Regions from separate parts of the Diaphorobacter oryzae DSM 22780 genome, predicted to be linked through region 1. Evidence: riboswitches for the same ligand, from Rfam matches in the RefSeq annotation. Region 1 holds a riboswitch; the other holds the start of a gene.
What was found. A riboswitch is a leader RNA that binds a small molecule or an ion and turns the genes downstream of it on or off. The one in region 1 is predicted to bind glycine.
Positions count from the first base shown of each region.

Region 2: linked by a shared signal. The riboswitch ahead of BP68_RS15290 (D-amino acid dehydrogenase) and the one ahead of gcvT (glycine cleavage system aminomethyltransferase GcvT) in region 1 are both predicted to bind glycine.

Region 1 covers NZ_JCANUL010000001.1:440,378-450,609, forward strand. Annotated here, with positions in the region: gene BP68_RS02035 (ABC transporter substrate-binding protein) at 1-658, shown strand, start outside; gene BP68_RS02040 (ABC transporter permease) at 761-1,648, shown strand; gene BP68_RS02045 (ABC transporter ATP-binding protein) at 1,662-2,456, shown strand; gene BP68_RS02050 (Lrp/AsnC family transcriptional regulator) at 2,529-2,984, opposite strand; gene BP68_RS02055 (TRAP transporter substrate-binding protein) at 3,282-4,253, shown strand; gene BP68_RS02060 (TRAP transporter small permease) at 4,376-4,870, shown strand; gene BP68_RS02065 (TRAP transporter large permease) at 4,956-6,233, shown strand; gene BP68_RS02070 (fatty acid--CoA ligase) at 6,284-7,858, opposite strand; glycine riboswitch at 8,051-8,147, shown strand; glycine riboswitch at 8,163-8,283, shown strand; gene gcvT (glycine cleavage system aminomethyltransferase GcvT) at 8,342-9,481, shown strand; gene gcvH (glycine cleavage system protein GcvH) at 9,570-9,944, shown strand; gene gcvP (aminomethyl-transferring glycine dehydrogenase) at 10,019-10,232, shown strand, end outside.
Region 2 covers NZ_JCANUL010000011.1:18,926-29,157, reverse strand. Annotated here, with positions in the region: gene BP68_RS15310 (MFS transporter) at 70-2,010, opposite strand; gene BP68_RS15305 (hypothetical protein) at 2,007-2,840, opposite strand; gene BP68_RS15300 (helix-turn-helix domain-containing protein) at 2,976-3,728, shown strand; gene BP68_RS15295 (YXWGXW repeat-containing protein) at 3,918-4,331, shown strand; glycine riboswitch at 4,465-4,573, shown strand; gene BP68_RS15290 (D-amino acid dehydrogenase) at 4,667-5,995, shown strand; gene BP68_RS15285 (FIST signal transduction protein) at 6,067-7,344, opposite strand; gene BP68_RS15280 (PhaM family polyhydroxyalkanoate granule multifunctional regulatory protein) at 7,391-8,143, opposite strand; gene BP68_RS15275 (HU family DNA-binding protein) at 8,370-8,807, shown strand; gene BP68_RS15270 (tyrosine-protein phosphatase) at 8,887-9,639, opposite strand; tRNA gene BP68_RS15265 (tRNA-Phe) at 9,785-9,860, opposite strand; gene BP68_RS15260 (response regulator) at 9,924-10,232, opposite strand, start outside.

The sequences.
Region 1 (10,232 bases):
GGCCTCCACCAAGAGCGTGCCCGTGGTGTTCTCCGCCGTGACCGACCCCGTGGCCGCCAAGCTCGTGAAGAACTGGGAGCCCTCCAAGACCAACGTGACCGGCGTGTCCGACCTGCTGGCGCTGGACAAGCAGATGGACCTGGTCAAGCAGGTCGTTCCCGGCGCCAAGCGCGTGGGCATGGTCTACAACCCCGGCGAGGCCAACTCGGTGGTGGTGATCAAGGAGCTCAAGGAACTGCTGCCCAAGATGGGCATGACGCTGGTGGAAGCCTCCGCCCCCCGCTCGGTGGACGTGGGCAGCGCCGCGCGCAGCCTGATCGGCAAGGTGGACGTGATCTACACCAACACCGACAACAACGTGGTCTCGGCCTATGAGGCGCTGGTGAAGGTCGGCCAGGAAGCCAAGCTGCCGCTGGTGGCCTCCGACACCGACAGCGTCAAGCGCGGCGCCATCGCCGCCCTGGGCATCAACTACCGCGACCTGGGCGAGCAGACCGGCCGCATGGTGGTGCGCATCCTCAAGGGCGAGAAGCCCGGCGACATCAAGCCCGAGATCAGCACCAAGATGGAGCTGTTCGTGAATCCCGGCGCCGCCGAGAAGCAGGGCGTGAAGCTCTCCGACGCGCTGGTGAAGTCCGCCAGCCAGGTGATTCAATAACCGACTTCGGGGCATGACCGCCCGCGCGGTTATGCCGATGGCAAATCGGCAGGGGCCATGGCACCATGGCTCCTGCCTTGTTTTTTCAACCGCCGCCTGTCCATGTCACTCTTTTCCCTGCTCGGCGCCATTGAGATCGGCCTGATCTTCAGCTTGGTCGCGCTGGGCGTCTTCATCTCTTTCAGGCTGCTGCGCTTTCCCGATCTGACAGTGGACGGCAGCTTCCCCCTCGGCGGCGCCGTCTGCGCCATCCTGATCTCCACGGGCCACAACCCCTATGTGGCCACGGTGGCCGCCACCGCCGCCGGTGCCGTCGCCGGCGTCATCACGGGCTGGCTCAACGTGCGCCTGAAGATCATGGATCTGCTGGCCTCCATCCTGATGATGATCGCGCTGTACTCCATCAACCTGCGCATCATGGGCGGCCCCAACGTGCCGCTGATCAACGACGAAACGCTGTTCAGCCTGCTGCAGCCGCCGGGCCTGGAAGACTATTGGTCGCGCCCGCTCCTCCTGCTGGTGATCGTGGTCATCGCCAAGCTGTTCATGGACTGGTTCTTCTCCACCGAGCGCGGCCTGGCGATTCGCGCCACCGGCTCCAACGCCCGCATGGCGCGCGCGCAGGGCATCAACACCGGCGCCATGGTGCTGCTGGGCATGGCCGTGTCCAACGCGCTCGTGGCGCTGGCCGGCGCGCTGTTTGCGCAGACGCAGGGCGGCTCCGACATCTCCATGGGCATTGGCACCATCGTCATCGGCCTGGCCGCCGTGATCGTGGGCGAGAGCATCCTGCCCTCGCGCCGCCTGGTGCTGGCCACGCTGGCGGTGATCATCGGCGCCATCGTCTACCGCTTCTTCATCGCTCTGGCGCTCAACAGCGACTTCATCGGCCTCAAGGCCCAGGACCTGAACCTGGTCACCGCCGTGCTCGTGACCATCGCGCTCGTCATCCCGCAGCTCAAGCGCAAGCTGGCCGCCCGCGGCCGCTGAAGGAAATCCCACCATGCTGAGCGCACAAGACCTCCACATCACCTTCAACCCCGGCACGCCCATCGAAACCCGCGCGCTGCGCGGCATGTCGCTGGACATTCCGGCGGGCCAGTTCGTCACCGTCATCGGCTCCAACGGCGCGGGCAAGTCCACCTTCCTGAACGCCATCTCCGGCGACCTGGGCGTGGACACCGGCCGCATCTCCATCGACGGTCAGGACGTGACGCGCCAACCCGTCTGGGCACGCGCCCAGCGCGTGGCCCGCGTGTTCCAGGACCCCATGGCCGGCACCTGCGAAGACCTGACCATCGAAGAGAACATGGCCCTGGCCCAGCAGCGCGGCACGCGCCGCAGCCTGCGCGGCGCCGTGAAGCATTCCGAGCGCGAGATGTTCCGCTCGCGCCTGTCCACGCTGGGCCTGGGACTGGAAAACCGCCTTACCGACCGCATCGGCCTACTCTCGGGCGGCCAGCGCCAGGCCGTGAGCCTGCTGATGGCGGCGCTGCAGCCCTCGCGCATCCTGCTGCTGGACGAGCACACCGCCGCGCTCGACCCGCGCACGGCCGACTTCGTGCTTCAGCTCACGGCCCGCATCGTGGCCGAGAACCAGCTCACGACCATGATGGTCACGCACAGCATGCGCCAGGCCCTGGACGTGGGCCAGCGCACGGTGATGCTGCACCAGGGCCAGGTGGTGCTGGACGTGTCGGGCGCGGAGCGCCAGCGCATGGACGTGCCCGACCTGCTGCAGATGTTCGAGAAGGTGCGCGGCGAAAAGCTCTCCGACGACGCCCTGCTGCTCGGCTGACGCCTGCCCGCATTGCTCCTGAATTAATAGCTGCTTGCACCCTACCCATGGGCGCTGGCAGCTATTTTTGCTTCAAACCCCCAGGGGCAGGTCCGCCTTCTTGAGCGTGCGCAGCACGAAGCTGGAGCGACTGTGGCGTATGCCCTTGATCTTGTAGAGCTTCTCGCGCAGCAGGCGCTCGTAGTCGCGCGTGTCCTTCACCACCACGCGCAGCAGATAGTCGTAGTCGCCCGAGACCAGGTGCGCCTCCACCACCTCGGGAATGCTGGCCAGCACCTCGCCGAACTTTTCCAGCGTGTTGTCGGAATGGCTGTCCAGCGTCACCTGCACCAGCACCGTGTCGCCCAGGTCCAGCGCCAGGGGGTTCAGGCGCACCGTGTAGCCCTCAATCACGCCGGCCTCCTCCATCTTCTTGATGCGCCCCCAGCATGGCGAGGGGCTCAGGCCGACGGCCGCACCGATCTCCTGCAGGCTGGCGCGCGCATCGGCCTGCAGGACGGAGAGAATTTTTCTGTCTAGGCGATCCATTCGCGACATTATTCACAAATACGTAGATCAGCAGAAAATTTTGCCGGAAACATCGCGAATAACAAGAAATTCAGGAAATTCATCCACGGCCTGGCGCGCATACTCTCTCCATCAAGGCGCTCTTACCGGAGTGCACGACATTGACGAGACCCCGCCCGGTTACCGCCGGGCCGGGGCTTGGCAAGGCACCACGCGCCGCCCCTCTCCTTCTCTGCGTCCCAGCACAAACCCCGATGACCTGGGTCATGTTGCATTGCCATAATTTTTGGCAGCACCCGCAGACATACAGGAGACAACATGCAGCTGAACAAACTTGCGCTGGGCCTGGGCTTGGCATTGGGCATCACCGCAACGGCTTACGCACAGACCACCATGCGCATCAGCATCTCGGTGGCACAGAATTCTCACCAGGGCGTGGCCATCGACACCTTCGCGAAGGAAGTGGAAAAGCGCACGGGCGGCCGCTACAAGGTCCAGACCTTCTACAACGGCGCCCTGGGCGGCGAGCGCGAATCCATCGAAGCGGTGCAGTTGGGCACGCAGGAGCTGGCCTTCAGCTCCACCGGCCCCATCCCCAATTTCGTGCCCGAGACCAAGATCCTGGACGTGCCTTTCCTGTTCCGCGACAAGGCCCATGCGCGCGCCGTGCTCGACGGCACCATCGGCCAGGAAATGCTCACCAAGTTCGATGCCAAGGGCTTCAAGGCCCTGGCCTGGGCCGAGAACGGCTTTCGCCACATGACCAACAGCAAGCGCGATGTGAAGGAGCCCGGCGACCTCAAGGGCCTGAAGATGCGCACCATGGAGAACCCGGTGCACATCGCCGCCTACAAAGGCTTTGGCATCATCACCACGCCCATGGCCTTCCCCGAGGTGTTCACCGCCCTGCAGCAGGGCACGGTGGACGGGCAGGAGAACCCGCTGCCCGTGATCATCTCGGCCAAGTTCGACCAGGTGCAAAAGCATCTCTCGCTCACCGGCCACGTGTATTCGCCCTGCATCTTCGTGATGAACAAGGCCACCTTCGACAAGCTGTCGGCCGCCGACAAGCAGGCCTTCATCGACGCCGCCAAGGAAGGCGCCAAGGCCAACCGCGCCCGCGTGGACGAGGACGACGCCAAGGGCGTGGCCGACCTGCGCGCCAAGGGCATGACGGTGATCGACGACCTGGACAAGTCCAAGTTCGTCGCGGCGCTGACGCCCGTGAATGCGCAGTTCGAGAAAGAGTTCGGCAAGGCCAACCTCGACAAGATCCGCAACTTCAAGTGAGCGGGGCGGCATGCCGGCAATGCCCTGCCCCATGCCTCTCTTGCTTTTAATTTCATAGCTATCAGCGCCCGTGGATCATGCGCCACGGGCGTTTTTCATTGAGCATCTAACGGATACCACGCATGAAATTCTTTCTTCTCTCCTGCGAGCGCTGGAGCACCGCCGTCGCCATGTGGGGCGCCTGCGCCATGCTGGCCCTGGCCGCCACGCTGGGCATGTTCCAGATCCTGATGCGCTTCGTCTTCGAAGAGCCCGCCGAATGGACCGAGGTCCTGATCCGCTTCAGCCTGATCTGGATGGTGTTTCTGGCCATCCCCATGGCCTTCCGCCAGGGCGCCATGGTCAGCGTGGACGTGCTCTACCGCTGGAGCCCGCCGGCACTGCGCCGCGTGCTCGACTGGGCGGTGTGCCTGGCCGCGCTGGCCCTCATCGGCGTGATCATCTGGTGGGGCTGGGACTATGCGCGCCGCGGCGGCGTGCAATCCATGGCGGGGCTGGAGTCGGTCTCGATGTTCTGGGCCTACCTGGCCATGCCCGTGGGCGGGCTGTTCAGCGTCTTCGGGATCGTGGGCAACCTGATCGACCCGCAGCGCCATGAACTGGAGACCGCGCAATGAGCACAGCACAGAGCCGCCTCAAGCAAGCGAACGGCCCCCTCGGGGGGCAGCGAGGACATGAAATGCCGAGCGTGGGGGCTACGTTATGACCGCGGTGATGATCTCCACCATGGTGCTGTGCTTCGCGCTCACCATCTCCGTGGCCGTCTCCATCGGCCTGTCCGCCATCCTGGGCATACAGGCGTCCAACGCCAACATGCTGATCTCCGTGAAGGAGATGTTCGCGTCGATCAACAAGTTTCCGCTGGCGGCCATTCCCTTCTTCATCCTGGCGGGCAACCTGATGGAGACGGGCGGCATCTCGCGGCGGCTGGTCGAGTTCGCCAAGAGCCTGGTGGGCGGCGTGCAGGGCGGCCTGCCCATGACCTGCGTGCTCACCTGCATGATCTTCGCGGCGGTGTCGGGCTCGTCGGTGGCGACCACCTTCGCCATCGGCGCCATCCTGATTCCCGCGCTCATCAAGCACGGCTACCCCAAGAGCTACGCGGCCGCGCTGCAGGCCACGAGCGCCGAGCTGGGCGTGATCATTCCGCCATCGATTCCCCTGATCCTGTACGGCGTGTCCGCCGAGGTGTCGATCGGCGAGCTGTTCATTGCCGGTTTCGGGCCCGGCCTGCTCATCAGCGGCGCGCTGATGCTGTTCGTGTGGGCGTACTGCAAGTACAAGGGCTGGGGCAAGGCCGATGGCGACGGCCGCATGCCGTTCGGCAAGGCGCTGTTGCAGGCCGGCTGGGCGCTGCTCATGCCCGTCATCATCCTGGGCGGCATCTACGGCGGCGTGTTCACGCCCACCGAGGCCTCGGCCGTGGCCGTGTTCTACGCGCTGGTGGTGGGCATGCTGATCTACCGCGAGATCAGGATCAAAGACCTGTACGCCATTCTGCGCAAGTCGGCGATCTCGTCGGCGGTGATCATGTTCATCATTGCCAACGCCGGCCTGTTCGCCTTTCTCATCACGCGCGCCGGCGTGCCGGACGCCATCGGCCGCTGGCTGCAAGAGGTACTGCAGTCGCCCGCGCTGTTCCTGCTGGGCGTGAATGCCGCGCTGTTCATGATCGGCATGTTCATCGAGACCAGCGCCGCCATCATCGTGCTCGCCCCCATTCTTGCGCCGGTGGCGATGCACTTCGGCGTGGACCCGGTGCACTTCGGCCTGATCATGGTGGTGAACCTGGCGCTGGGCATGATCACACCGCCCTTCGGCGTGAACCTGTTCGCCGCATGCACGGTGGCGCGCATCTCGCTGGACCGCATCGTCGGCCACCTGCTGCCCTTTGTCTGCCTGATCCTGGCATGCCTGCTGGTCATCACCTACGTGCCGTCCATCTCGCTGTTCCTGCGCGATCTGGTGTACGCCAGGTGAGCGGCAGAGCCCGGCCAGCCATGCGCTGCCCGGGCTCTGCCGCCGAAGCCTCACGCGGCCTGCCGCAGCAGGTGCTTCTGGATCTTGCCGCTGGTGGTCTTGGGCAGGCTCTCCGCCAAGTGGTAGCGCCGGGGCCGCTTGTAGCCAGCGAGCCGCTCCCCCTGCAGCAGGAACGCATCCAGCGCCTGCGGCTCCAGTTGCGCTCCCTGGCGCGCCACCACGTGGGCGACCACCACCTGCCCCCAACGCTCGTCCCGCTCCCCTACCACCGCCACCTCCAGCACATCGGGGTGCTCGATCAGCGCATCCTCCACCTCGCGCGGGTACACGTTTTCCGCGCCGGAATTGATCATGTAGTCGATGCGGTCGCGAATCCACAGGTAGCCATCGGCATCCAGGTGCCCCAGGTCTCCCGTGTGGTACCAGCCATGGGCCAGCGCCTTGGCGTTGGCCTCGGGGCGGTTCAGGTAGCCGGCCATCATGCAGGGGCCGCGCACCAGAATCTCGCCCACCTCTCCGGTTGCACAGGGCTCGGATGGGTCCGTAGGCTGCGCATCGCCGCGCAGCCGTGCCACCACCAGATCATGGTTGAGCGACGGCAGCCCCGCCGATCCCGCGTGGCTGAGCTGCTCATGGGGATACAGCACCGACATGCAAGGCCCCATCTCCGTGGTGCCGAACACCTGCACCAGGCCCGAGCCGACCCGACGCGACCATTCGCGGATCAGGTGCGGCGCCATGGAAGCGCCGCCGTACTCCACCAGCCGCAGGGAGGACAGGTCCCGCCCCTCCAGCGACGGATCGTTCAGCAGCATGGTGATCATGGTCGGTGCCGCGAAGAAGAAGCTGACCTTCTCCTGCTCCATCAAACGTAGCGCGTCGGCCGCGTCAAAGCGGCGCTGCAGCACCTGCGTGGCGCCAACCTGCAGGCGCGGCAGAAAGCTGGTGTGCAGCTCCGCCGTGTGGTTCAGCGGCGCCAGTGCCAGGCCCACATCCTCGCGGCGGAACTGCATCACCTGGTGCATCATCGCGTTGTGCGCCAGCTTGCTGCGATGGGTGTGCAACACGCCCTTGGGACGGCCCGTGGTGCCGCTGGTGTACATAAGGATGCAGGGGTCGTGTTCATCCACCACCACATCCACGGGCGTGGCCGCCTGGGCCTTCGCCAGTGCATCCAGGCGCGCCGTGGCAAACGCGGGTGCTGCGCCGGGGTCCGCATAAATCCAGTGCTGCACCTGCCCGGCCAGCGCGCGGGCCTTCTCCACCACCTGCGAACCCTCGCCCTCGAACACCAGTACCTTGGCTCCGCCGTCCTGCAGGATGAACGCCAGCTCCTGCGGCGCCAGGCGGTAGTTGATCGGGTTGAAGACCGCGCCCAGGCGCGCCGAGGCCAGCAGCGTGAACACGAAAGCCGGCGTGTTGTACAGAAACGCCGCCACCACGTCCCCGCGCTCCACGCCCAACGACTGCAGGCCGCGGGCATGGCGGTTGACCTCGGCATCCAGTTCGGCGTAGGTCCAGGCGCGCCGCCCCTCACCGTCGGAGACGACCAACGCCTCCTTGCGCGGCAGATAGCGGGCTGGCCAGGCCAGCGTGTCGCCCAGCGTCAACGCAGAATGGCTCATGCGACCTCCTGCAAAACGGTGAACAGTGAACGCGCCCATCGGCGCACAGTCATCGAAGAAAAACGAACCACAACCGGCCTCCCGACACCGGGAAAAGCCCGGAATGGCGCAAAAGTATAGGAAGCGCCTCATGGCCTTTGCGTCTATGCATATGCCATGCGTCCGTCGGCATCCGACCGCCCGCTATACTGCGCGGATTCGTCAGGAGAGAGCCCGCGCGCCATGCGTGCGGGCCGCCGAAGGCGCAGGCAGCAGCCGAACGCTCAGGCAAAAGGACTGACGACACGCCCGCAGGGATGCGGGCGTTTCCCTTGCTGGAGAGAGGCGGCCACGCGCCATGCGCGGGCCGTCCACCGAAGGAGCAAACCCCCACGCCCGGAAGGTGCGGGGTGAATCTCTCAGGTAAAGCGGACAGCGGGGCAAATTCCTTGGCTGGTGCCCCTTCGGGCCAGCCGCGGTTTCTATTTGCCCTGGAGAAACACCGTGTCCGCCCCTGCCACTGCTGCCCCCCTGCTGACCACGCCGCTCAACGCCCTGCACCTGGAACTCGGTGCCCGCATGGTGCCCTTTGCCGGCTATTCCATGCCCGTGCAGTACCCCGCCGGCCTGATGGCAGAGCACCACCACACGCGCACGGCCGCCGGCCTGTTCGACGTCTCCCACATGGGGCAGTTGCGCCTGGTCGGTCCGGACGCCGCGGCCGCCTTCGAGAGCCTGATGCCCGTGGACGTGATCGACCTGCCCGTGGGCAAGCAGCGCTACGGCCTGCTGCTGAACGACGAGGGCGGCATCATCGACGACCTGATGTTTTTCCGCGTGGCGCAGGACGAGCTGTTCGTCATCGTCAACGGCGCCTGCAAGGTGGGCGACATCGCCCATATCCAGGCCCGCATCGGCCACCTTTGCCAGGTCGTTCCCCTGCCGGATCAGGCTCTGCTGGCGTTGCAGGGCCCGCAGGCGGCGGCGGTGCTTGCGCGCCTGGCGCCCGGCGTGAGCCAACTGGTCTTCATGACGGGCGGCAGCTTCGACCTTGCCGGCGCCTCCTGCTTTGTTACCCGCAGCGGCTACACCGGCGAGGACGGCTTCGAGATTTCCGTGCCCGCCGCGCAGGCCGAGCATCTGGCGCGAACGCTGCTGGCTCAGCCCGAGGTCCAGCCCGTCGGACTGGGCGCGCGCAACTCGCTGCGCCTGGAGGCCGGCCTGTGCCTCTATGGCAACGACATCGACACAACCACCACGCCCCCCGAAGCCGCGCTCAACTGGGCCATCCAGAAGGTGCGCCGCACCGGCGGCGCGCGCGCCGGCGGCTTTCCCGGGGCCGACAAGGTGCTGGCCCAGATCGACAACCCGGCCAGCCTTCAACGCAAGCGCGTGGCTCTGGTGGCGCTGGAGCGCGTGCCCGTGCGCGAACACACCGAGCTGCACAGCGAGGCCGGCGAGCGCATCGGCGAAGTCACCAGCGGCCTGCTCGGCCCCAGCGCCGACAAGCCCATCGCCCTGGCGTACGTGGCGCCGGCCTTCGCCGCCATGGGCACGCGCGTGAACGCCATGGTGCGCGGCAAGGCCGTGCCCATGGAGGTGGCAGCCACGCCGTTCGTGCCTACGCGCTACTACCGCGGCTGAAGCCGCCGCTGGCCCATCAGCCCGGCTACAGTGCGGGCTGACCATTCTCAACAACCCCTGTCAATCCCATCTATTTCCCGGAGCCCCCATGAGCATCCAGTTTTCCAAAGACCATGAATGGATCAACGCCGCCGATACGACCGCCGCGGTCGTGGGCATCACCGTCCACGCGCAGGACGCGCTGGGCGACGTGGTGTTCGTGGACCTGCCCGCCGTGGGCGCCAGCTTCGCCCAGGGCGACGTGGCCGGCGTGGTCGAGTCGGTGAAGGCCGCGGCCGACGTCTACATGCCCGTGTCGGGCGAGATCGTCGAGGTCAACGAGGCCCTGCGCGCCGACCCGTCGCTCGCCAACACCGACCCCCTGGGTGCCGGCTGGTTCTTCAAGGTCAAGCTCAGCGACGCTGGCCAGCTGGCCGGCCTGATGGACGAGACGGCCTACACGGCCTTCGCCCAGAACGCCTGATGCAGCAGCGGCGCCGCACACCACCGTGCGGCGCCCCACTCACGCCCCATCGCACTTGAGACTGATCCCTCGCCATGCAGATGCCCTCCCCCCTGCCCCTTGCTGCGCTCGAAAACGCCGCTGAATTCCTGCCCCGCCACATCGGCATCGACGCCGCCGACGAGGCCCACATGCTGTCCGTGATTGGCGAGGCCTCGCGCCGCAGCCTGATCGACTCCATCGTCCCGCGCTCCATCGCGCGCAGCCAAGACATGGACCTGCCGCCCTCCACCACCGAGGCGGCCGCGC
Region 2 (10,232 bases), on a different contig from region 1:
CATCGCATTCAATGCAGGGGTCCCACCAGAAAGTCCGCCAGGTATCGCTTCAAGATACCCGACACCGGCTTATGACGCGAGCAATTGCCCCACCCGTGCGCGCAGTGCGGCAGGCTGCACCTCGGCGGCAGCCACCGGCACGCCCACGTTCAGCCCCACGCGGTTGAACAGGCCACGCCGGAACGGCCGCACCATGGCCCCGCCCTGCTCGATGCGGCTGAAAAATGAGCCCCAGAGGTTCGTCAACGCCATGGGCACGACGGGTGCCTCCACCCCATCGGCACGGGCACGCTCGAGGATCTTCATGAGGCCGCCCTTGAACTCCTGCAGCTGCCCATCGCGCGTGATGCCGCCCTCGGGGAAGATGGCCAGCAGGTCGCCGTCCCGCAGCACCTGCGCGGCGCGCTCGAAGGCCGCCTCGTAGGTGGCGGCATCGTCCTTTTGCGGCGCGACGGGGATGGCCTTGGCCAGGCGGAACAAAGCGCCCAGCACGGGGATGCGGAAGATGCGGTGGTCCATGATGAAGTAGATGGGCCGGGGACTGGCGGCCATGAGCAGCACGGCATCGACAAAGCTCACATGGTTGCACGCCAGGATGGCCGCACCGGTGGTGGGAATGTGCTCGTCGCCGCGCACCTTGAAGCGGTAGATGCAGCGCGACAGCACCCAGGCCACGAAGCGCAGCAGGTACTCGGGCACCAGCATGAAGATGTAGAACGCCACCACCGCGTTGGCGATGCCCGTGAACAGGAAGATCTGCGGCACCGTGAAGTGCGCCGCGAGCAGCGCGCCCGCGAGCACGGAGCTGGCGATCATGAACAGCGCGTTGAGGATGTTGTTGGCCGCGATGATGCGCGCGCGGTGCGTGGGCTGGCTGCGCATCTGGATCAGCGCGTACATGGGCACGCTGTACAGGCCCGCGAACAGGCTGAGCAGCAGCAGGTCGAGCATCACGCGCCAGTGCGCGGGCTGCGCCACGAAGCGGGCCAGGCCCATGACATCGGCGGCCGGCAAGCTGCGCGAGGCGAAGTACAGGTCGATGGCGAACACGCTCATTCCGATGGCGCCCAGCGGCACCAGGCCGATCTCCACATGCCGGCGCGAGAGCACCTCGCACAGCAGCGAGCCGATGCCGATGCCCACCGAGAACACCACCAGCAGCAGCGAGGCGACCTGCTCATCGCCGTGCAGCACCTGTTTGGCAAAGCTGGGGAACTGACTGAGGAACACCGCGCCGAAGAACCACATCCACGAGATGCCCAGCAGCGAGCGGAACACGACGCGGTTGCCGTGCGCCAGCTTGAGGTTGCGCCAGGTTTCGCTCACCGGGTTCCAGTTGACGGTGAGGCCGGGGTCGGTGGCCGGCGCCGGCGGAATCCACTGCGCCACCAGGCGCCCCAGCACGGCCAGGGTCAGGCAGGCCACGGCCACGCTGGCGTGGCCGATCTGCGGAATGGCCACCAGCAGCCCCCCGGCCACGTTGCCGAGCAGGATGGCCACGAAGGTGCCCATCTCCACCATACCGTTGCCGCCCGTCAGCTCGCGTTCGTTGAGCGCCTGCGGCAGGTAGGCAAACTTCACCGGCCCGAACAGCGTGGAGTGCAGCCCCATGAGGAACACGCAGGCCAGCAGCACGGCCGCGCTGTCCAGCAGGAAGCCCGTGGCCGCCACCAGCATGATGGCGATCTCCAGGCTCTTCACGAAGCGGATGATGCGCGTCTTCTCGTACTTGTCGGTGAGCTGCCCCGCCGTGGCCGAGAACAGCAGGAACGGAAGGATGAACAGCGCCCCGATCACGAGGCCCGCCATGGCGGGCGGCATCCACGACACGCTGAGCTGGTAGGTCACCATCACGGTGAACGCGAACTTGAACAGATTGTCGTTGGCCGCGCCGGCAAACTGCGTCCAGAAAAACGGCGCGAAGCGGCGCTGGCGCAGCAGGGCGAACTGGTTGGGGTGGCCGTCATGGGCCACGAACGCGGCATCCGGGTTGGCCTGGACTCGGCTCATCGTGCACTCCCTCGCTGGATGGTGAACGCCCTTGCGGCGCGCAAAGGCAGGCTGGCGATTGTGCCCTCGCTCCCAGTGACCCACGGCCGCAGCGCACACGCCACCGGCAGCGCTGCGGCGGCGGCCACCACATGCTTGAGACTGTGCCCGGACACCACCGCATGGGTGGCGGCAAACACGGCAGCATCACCGGCCTCCAGCGCCTTGGCCACGGCATACAGCGCCACCACCGCACCCCAGCGCACCGGCGGCGCACCCGGCAGTGGCGCCACGCAGGCCAGCCCCAGCAACACCAGCACGCCCCCGCCCTGCAGCACCGCCCAGGGCAGCAGGTTGCCCGTGGCCGCCCACGCCTGCAGCGCGGCCACGCCCCCCAGCAGCACGGCGGCCACAACGGCCCAAGGCGTGCGGCCATCCACGCGGGTGGAGACAGCCAGGCCCAGCAGCCCGGCAAAGGCCCAGAGCATGCCAAAGCGGTCCCACCACAGCGTGGCGTCGTGCGGCGCCCAGTGGTACCAGGCCGAGACGCCGCCCGTCAGCGCCAGGCCGGCAAAGAACATGGCCGCCAGGGCGCGCTGTGCAGCGGGCAGGCGCCGCGCCCGTGGCCCGCTCAGCGCCCAGGCCCCCGCCAGCGCGGCCAACACGAAAGCGGCGTTGCTCAGCACATCCAGCGCGCAGGGCAGTCCGGCCCAGGCGCGCTGGTCGGCAAAGGCGTGGTAGTGGGGCGCCTGCGCCAGCGGGGGCAGGCCCCAGGCCAAGCCCAGGAAAACGGCCACCACGGCGGCCAGGAGCCAGCGCAGGCGCTGGGCGGAAAGGATCCACAGGTGCATCGCGCACTCCTTCGCTCAAGGGCGCCCCCCTGCGGGACGCCATGGCGCGCAGTGTCGGCAGGCACAGCTTTTGAGGCATTGCCTGAATGCACCAGAACAAACCCCGAGCGCCGCAGGTATCCATAATCGATACCCATGAGCACCACCGCCGACCTCGTCACCGCCCTGAAGAAAGAGCTGAAGGCCGCCCAGATGACCTATGCCGATCTGGCCCGGGCCATCGGCATGGCCGAGTCCAGCGTCAAGCGCATGCTGGCCAAGGGCGACATGCCGCTGTCGCGCATCGACGCCATCTGCCGGGCGCTGCGGCTCGACTTCGCCGACCTGGCGCGCCGCGTGGCCGAAAGCCAGCCCCTGCTCAGCGAGCTGAGCCTCGACCAGGAGCGGGCCGTGGTGGCCGACAAGAAGCTGCTGCTCATGGCGATCTGCGTGCTCAGCCAGTGGACGCTGGAGCAGATCGTGGGCGCCTACCGGCTCAGCGAGGCCGAGGGCATCAAGTACCTCGCGCAGCTCGACCGCATCGGCATCATCGAACTGCGGCCGCTCAACCGCTACCGCCTCAAGCTCGCCAAGACCTTCCGCTGGCGCCCGCACGGGCCGGTGATGCACTACTTCCGCGACCATGCCCTGCTGGACTATTTCAACGGCGGCTTCGACGGCCCCGGCGAGGGCGTGCTGCTGGTGCATGGCGCCATCGGCCGCAGCCTGGCGCCGGCCTTCATGGAGCGCCTGCAGCGCGTGGCGCAGGACTTCGCGCAGCAGCACCTGGCCGACCAGCGCCTGCCCGAGCGCGAGCGCGAGGGCTACACCCTGCTGCTGGCGATGCGCAGCTGGGAGTTCGAGGCCTTCGCCGCCATGCGCCGCACGGCGCCCGCCAAAAGCTCCTGAATCAATAGCTACCAGCGCATTACTGGCAAGCGCTGCAAGTACTTTTTACATAAAAGACCACCGCCAACACAGCTGCTCACAACCGTTTTCCGGGCGGTCACCAACGCTTTCCGCGCGTTGACCTGCGCGGGGCACCATGGACTCCAGACGGCGCGGCATCCGCCGCACGCCCACCCACAGGAGAACACCATGGCCCGCACCCTCTTCACCGCCGCCAGCCTGGCCGCACTGACGCTCGCTGCCGCCGGCGCCGCCCATGCCGCCGCGGGCGCCACCGTCGTGATCCAGGCCGGCTCGCCCCCTTACCCCATGCACCAGGCGCAGGTCGCCCACTACCCGCCGCCTCCACCGCCGCGCTACGAGCGCGTGCCGCCGCCGCGCCGCGGCATGGTGTGGTCGCAGGGCCATTGGGAGTCGCGCGGCCACCGCCATGTCTGGGTGCCAGGCCAATGGATACGCGTGCGCCCGGGCTACCACTACCGCCAGCCGCACTGGGAGCGGCGCGGCAGCCGCTGGCATTACGCGGCCGGCGGCTGGGACCGCGACGGTGACGGCGTGCGCAACCGCTACGACCGCCGTCCGGACAATCCCTACCGCCACTGACATCGCGCCCGCGCCGCATTCCCGCGGCGCATGTCCGCTGGTACGATGCGCCACGCAGGAGAGCAGACGGCCCCTCGCCGTTTCACCGAAGGCGCAAACTCCCATACACGCTCAGGTTCCGTACTGCACACCAACACAGCCGTCTGGAGAGCCGCCACGCCCGCCGTGGCGCACCGAAGGAGCAAGCACCGCGCGGGTCGTGCGGCGTGAATCTCTCAGGTACCAAGGACAGGGGGAGCGGCAGCCAGGCCATGTCGCGCCCGCTGTTCGCTATGCATTCAATAGCTGCTCGCGCGCGCCCAGTCTGTGCAAACCTTGAAAAAGGCTTGTAAACCATGCGCGTGATCGTTCTCGGTGCCGGCGTTGTCGGCACCACTTCTGCGTATTTCCTCCAGCAACTCGGCCACGAGGTCACGGTCATCGACCGCCAGGCCGCGCCCGGCGCCGAGACCAGCTTCGCCAACGGCGGCCAGATCTCCGTGAGCCATGCCGAGCCCTGGGCCAATCCCAGCGCGCCGCTCAAGGTGCTGCAGTGGCTGGGCCGGGAAGACGCGCCGCTGCTGTTTCGCCTGCGCGCCGACATGCGCCAGTGGCTCTGGGGCCTGCAGTTTCTGCGCGAATGCACGCCCGCGCGCACGCGCCACAACATCGAGCAGATCGTGAGCCTGGGCAGCTACAGCCGCAGCACGCTGCAGCAGCTGCGCCAGGACGCGGGCCTGCGCTACGACCAGCGCGCGCAGGGCATCCTGCACTTCTACACCAGCGCCCAGGAATTCGAGGGCGCGCTGGCCCCCGCCGAGCAGATGCGCGCGCTGGGCTGCGACCGCCGCGTGGTGAGCGCCGACGAGGCCGTGCGCATCGAGCCCGCGCTCGCGCACATCCGCCCGCTGCTGGCGGGTGCCACCTACACGGCCGAGGACGAGTCGGGCGACGCCAACCTGTTCACCCGCGAGCTGGCCCGCGTGGCGCAGGCGGCGGGCGTGCGGTTTCGCCTGGGCTGCCACATCACGGCGCTGCGCCAGGCGGGCGGCGCCATCGACCATGTGGAGATCACCGACGAGACCGGCCGCTACGAGCGCGTGCACGGCGACGTCTACGTGCTGGCGCTGGGCTCGTTCAGCCCGCTGCTGGCGCAGCCGCTGGGCCTGCGCCTGCCCATCTACCCGGCCAAGGGCTATTCGGTGACGCTGCCCGTGCGCGATGCGGCCGCCGCCTACGCGGTGAGCCTGACGGACGACGAATACAAGCTGGTGTTCTCGCGCTACACCGGCGCGCAGCGCGACGGCCAGCCCGGCCGCGACGTGCTGCGCGTGGCCGGCACGGCCGAGCTGAACGGCTACGGGCGCGAGCTGAACACCGTGCGCTGCGAGGCCATCGTGCGCCGTGTGGAGCAGCTCTTTCCCGGCGCGGGCGACGCCAGCCAGGCCCAGTTCTGGACCGGCCTGCGCCCGGCCACGCCGAGCAATGTGCCGCTGATCGGCAAGACGCGGTACGGCAACCTGTTCCTCAACACCGGCCACGGTACGCTGGGCTGGACGCATGCCTGCGGCTCGGGCAAATCCATCGCGCGCATCGTCAGCGGGCTGGCGCCCGAGCTGGACTTTGCCTTCTGCGGCCTGCCCCGGCCCGCATGCGGCGCACGGCCGGCGGCGCTCACCACCTGAGCCACCACCATATGCTATTTATTTAATAGCTAATTACGCTTGATGGACGGTCGCTGCAAGCCTCAAAGACCTCAAGCATCTACGGCGGGGCGGGCAAACACGGTAAGCACGCCGCTGTAGCCATAGAGCCGGTGGGCGGCAATCTCGCCCCCGGCGAAGAAGCCCACGAGCGGCACATCGCCCAGCGCATGGCGCACGATCTGCAGCTCCGCACCCGGGCCGCCGAAGTGCGGGCCACCGCGGCCCGAGCAGCTCACGTAGACGGCGCCGGCGATGCGGCGCGCGCCCGCCGGCTCGGCGCCCGTGGCGGCGCCCCGCAAGGGCCGGGCCTGCTCGGCCTCGAGCTGGGGCGCAAGCTCCTCACGGATCTCGGCGCAGATGCGCATCAGGTCGGCACGCGCCGCGGCCGCATGGCGCTGGCAGAACGCGAGGCGCATGCCCACCTCCACCGGCTCGGCCAGGGCCACGCCGTTGCGCGTGGCGTCCAGCCCCACGATGTGGCGCACCCGCGTGTCGGCGCCAAAGTGGCCCGTGCGCTGCTGCGCCGGCGCGCCGGCATCCACCAGGCCAACCAGGGTGGCGCGCACCGCGCGCAGCGCGGGCTGCGGGTCGCCCACCAGGGTCACTCCCAGGGTGTCCAGCAGCACATCCAGCGCAGGCTCGCCGTCAAGTTCCAGCACCACGTTGTCCTGCGCCGCGGTGATCGTGGCCAGCGGGCCGATGGGCTGGCAGCCCTGCGTGACACGCGAGACCAGATCCACCTGCGAGCCAAAGGCCACGCCCGACAGGCCGCCATGGAGCACGCCGCCTACGGCCGCATCGCCACCCTCGTGCAGCGCGAACTGCACGCTGCGCCCCCGGCTAGCGGCCACGCCGCCGAACAGGTAGCCGCTGTCGGTGCGCTCCGCCATCTCGGCCAGCAGCTCCTGCAGCTCGGGCGTGTGGCCGTCGGCATGCACCAGCGCCTTGTGGGCGGCAAAGGCCGGTTCGCCCGGACGTGGCACGCCGTGCGGCAGGGGCGCGACGCCGGAGAACACGCGGTACTGCGCCCGCGGCAGGTCGCACAGCATGAGCGAGAGCGCGGGTTCGTCGAAATGCTCCGCGTTGTTGCCCGCCACGCCCACGCCCACGGTGCCGCACCAGTCCGTGATCGAGGGCAGCTCAGCCTCCAGATAGCACAGCAGCGCCGCGGCGTCGTCCGCGTAGTGGTCCGTGATGTAGAGCAGGCCCAGGGAAGGCGCCGCCGCGTACTGCGGCAAGGCCATCTGGGCCTTGAGCTGCGCCAGCGCCAGCGCGGCGGCCATGCGCCATTGCGGATGGGTGGCGTGGGCATTGGGAAAGAGCTTCATCGATCACCCCTGGTGCATGTGTGAGGCCGCGGCGTGCGGCCCTGCGTCAGCCCGGAGCGCGCCGCGCACGGGGTGCGGCAGCTTTCTTGGCTGCGGGGGCGGCCTTGCGTGCTGCGGTGCGTGGCTTGGCGGCAGCCTTGGCCTTGGGGGCGTCCGGGTCCGCGGTCGCGGCGCGCGCGCCCTGCATGCCCTGCGCCGCCATCTGCGCGGCCATGTCGGTGGCCGTCTTGAGGGCGCCGCTGGCCATCTCGCGCGTGGCCTCGAACGCCGCCTGGTGCGAACCCGCATCCTGCATTGCATTGGCCGCGATCTGCTGGAACTGGCTGGTCAGCGCGCCCCACCATTGCATCGGGTCCACCATGCCGGGGGCTGCGGACGCCGACGCCGCCGCTGGCGGGGGCTCGTCGGGCGGCGGCGCGGGCGATGCCGCAGGCGCCGCGGCAGCCGCGGTAGCCGCGCGCCCCGCCTTGCTGTCGGCTGCGGCGCGCGCGGCGCCAAACGTGCCGGCCAGGTCGCCCATGGCCATGTTCATGTCCTGCAGCGTGGCCAGCGTCATCTTCTGCACCTCCAGCGCCTGCACGGTGGCGGCGATCGCGCGCGCGTTCTGCTCCAGCCAGAACTGCACGGCCTTGAGCTCCTGGATGCGCTTGTCGAGCTCTTCCACGCTCACGGTGGGCGCCACCCAGCCCGACAGCGCGGGCATGGCCGGCATGCCTGCGGCGGCGCCCTTGGCCAGGCTCTGCAGGAAGTCGAAGCCCGGGACGAAGCGCCCGAAGCCGAAGGGGGAGGTATCGCTCATGGCCGCTCCTGTGCGTGGGAATGGGACTGTGGCCGACAGCTTACCGCCAATGCCCCGCATCGCGCCAGCGCGCACACCTCCTGCGCATGCCCCTCAAACCCCGTCAATGCGTGGTTTTCTCGTGCAAACCCGCATGAATACTGCCACTGCGCGCACAGACACCGCCTAGAATTCGGGCACCAGCTTGACTGGCATGCATTCCGACATTCAAAAAATATCCAGCACCATGGCAACTGCAAAGAAAACCACCGCACCGGTGAAGAAGACCGTCGCCGCCAAGAAGGTTGCGGCACCCGCCAAGAAGGCCGCCGTGAAGAAGGTCGCAGCGCCCGCTGCACCAGCTGCACTCAAGCCCGTGAAGGAGCCCTTCACGAAGACGGCCCTGGTCGCCCACCTGGCCACGCAAGCCGGCGTCGAGCCCAAGGCCGCCAAGGCCGTGCTCGCGGCGCTGGAGACGGCCATCCTCGGCTCCGTGCACAAGAAGGGCTCCGGCGAGTTCACGCTGCCCGGTCTGCTGAAGATCGGCCTGCAGCAGGTGCCTGCCAAGAAAAAGCGCTTCGGCAAGGATCCGTTCACGGGCGAAGAGCGCTGGTTCCCGGCCAAGCCCGCATCGGTCAAGATCAAGACCCGCGCCCTCAAGAAGCTCAAGGACGCCACGCTCTGATCGGCACAACGCCCCCAAAGAAAAAGCAGCCCGCGGGCTGCTTTTTCTTTGCCTGCGGCAGGCCTGCCGCGCGGCGGCATCACGCCACGCGCGGCTGCAGGTAAAGGTCCGCCAAGCGCTTGCGCGCCGCTTCATTCACGCCGAGGCGCTGCGACAGGTACTGCTGCATGCCACCATGGTCGTGCTCCACGGCCTGCAACGCCGCCTGCAGAAAATCCTCCTGCACGCGCCAAATCACGTTCAGCACGGCCTCCGGCGCGGAGCTCTTCAGCCCCGCCGGGCGGCGGTACAAGCCATTGGTGAGCAGATAGTCCTGCATCACCACCTCGCGCGACACCCCGAGGGCCAGCAGGATCAATGCGGCGGCAAACCCCGTGCGGTCTTTGCCCGCCGTGCAATGGAACACCAGCGGCGTGTCATCGGCCAGCAATTGCTCGAAGAGCCCGGCAAACTGCTCCGCGTTGTCGGACACGAAGGCCCGGTAGGTGTCCTGCATCAGCCCCACCGCAATCGGCGCCGTGATCTGGTGGCCCGCTATCGCCATCTCCTTGGCCCGCTGCACCACCGTAGGCTCGATGGGCAGCGCGTGGTAGCGCACCTCCGGCAGGGCATATGCCAGCGCCGCACTCTCCGCCTGTCCCCGGAAATCCACGGTGCGCGTCAATCCCAGCCCCGCCAGCACACGGGCATCCTCGGGCGTCAGCCCCGCCAGATGGTCGGACCGGAAAAGCCTGCGCCACCGCACGGTACGACCCTCCTCCCCGACATACCCACCCAGGTCGCGAAAGTTGGAGGCCCCGGAAAGCGAAAGAGAGCGTGAATAGTCATCCATGCAGAACACTGTAGTCCAAAGCACGCAGCTTCACGTGACACCGGGCTGTGGCGCACATGGCCGCGGCAGCTCCGTGGCATGCATCTAATGGTTACGGAAATGCAAAACGCCTCAGAACCCGAAGGGTGCTGAGGCGTTTTTGATATGGTGGCCTGGGACGGAATCGAACCGCCGACACAAGGATTTTCAATCCTCTGCTCTACCAACTGAGCTACCGGGCCTGAGCCTTGAATTATAGCTCGAAAAAACAGGACCTATGCCAAGGCATGAAAAATATCTGCGAATCAGCCGTTGCGCTTGTTGCGCCCCAGATCCACGCCCAGTTGGCGCAGCTTGCGGTACAGGTGCGTGCGCTCAAGCCCCGTCTTTTCCGCCACGCGGGTCATGGAGCCGCCCTCGCGGGCCAAGTGGAACTCGAAATAGGCCTTTTCAAACCCGTCGCGCGCTTCGCGCAGCGGGCGATCGAGATTAAATCCCTGGTGAGACAAGGGAGCCTGTTCAGCCATGGGCATTACCGGTACCGCGGGCGCAGCGCCGTTGACCATGGCATTGGTATCGGACGAATGCGCGGCAGCCGTATGAGGAACCGCCGT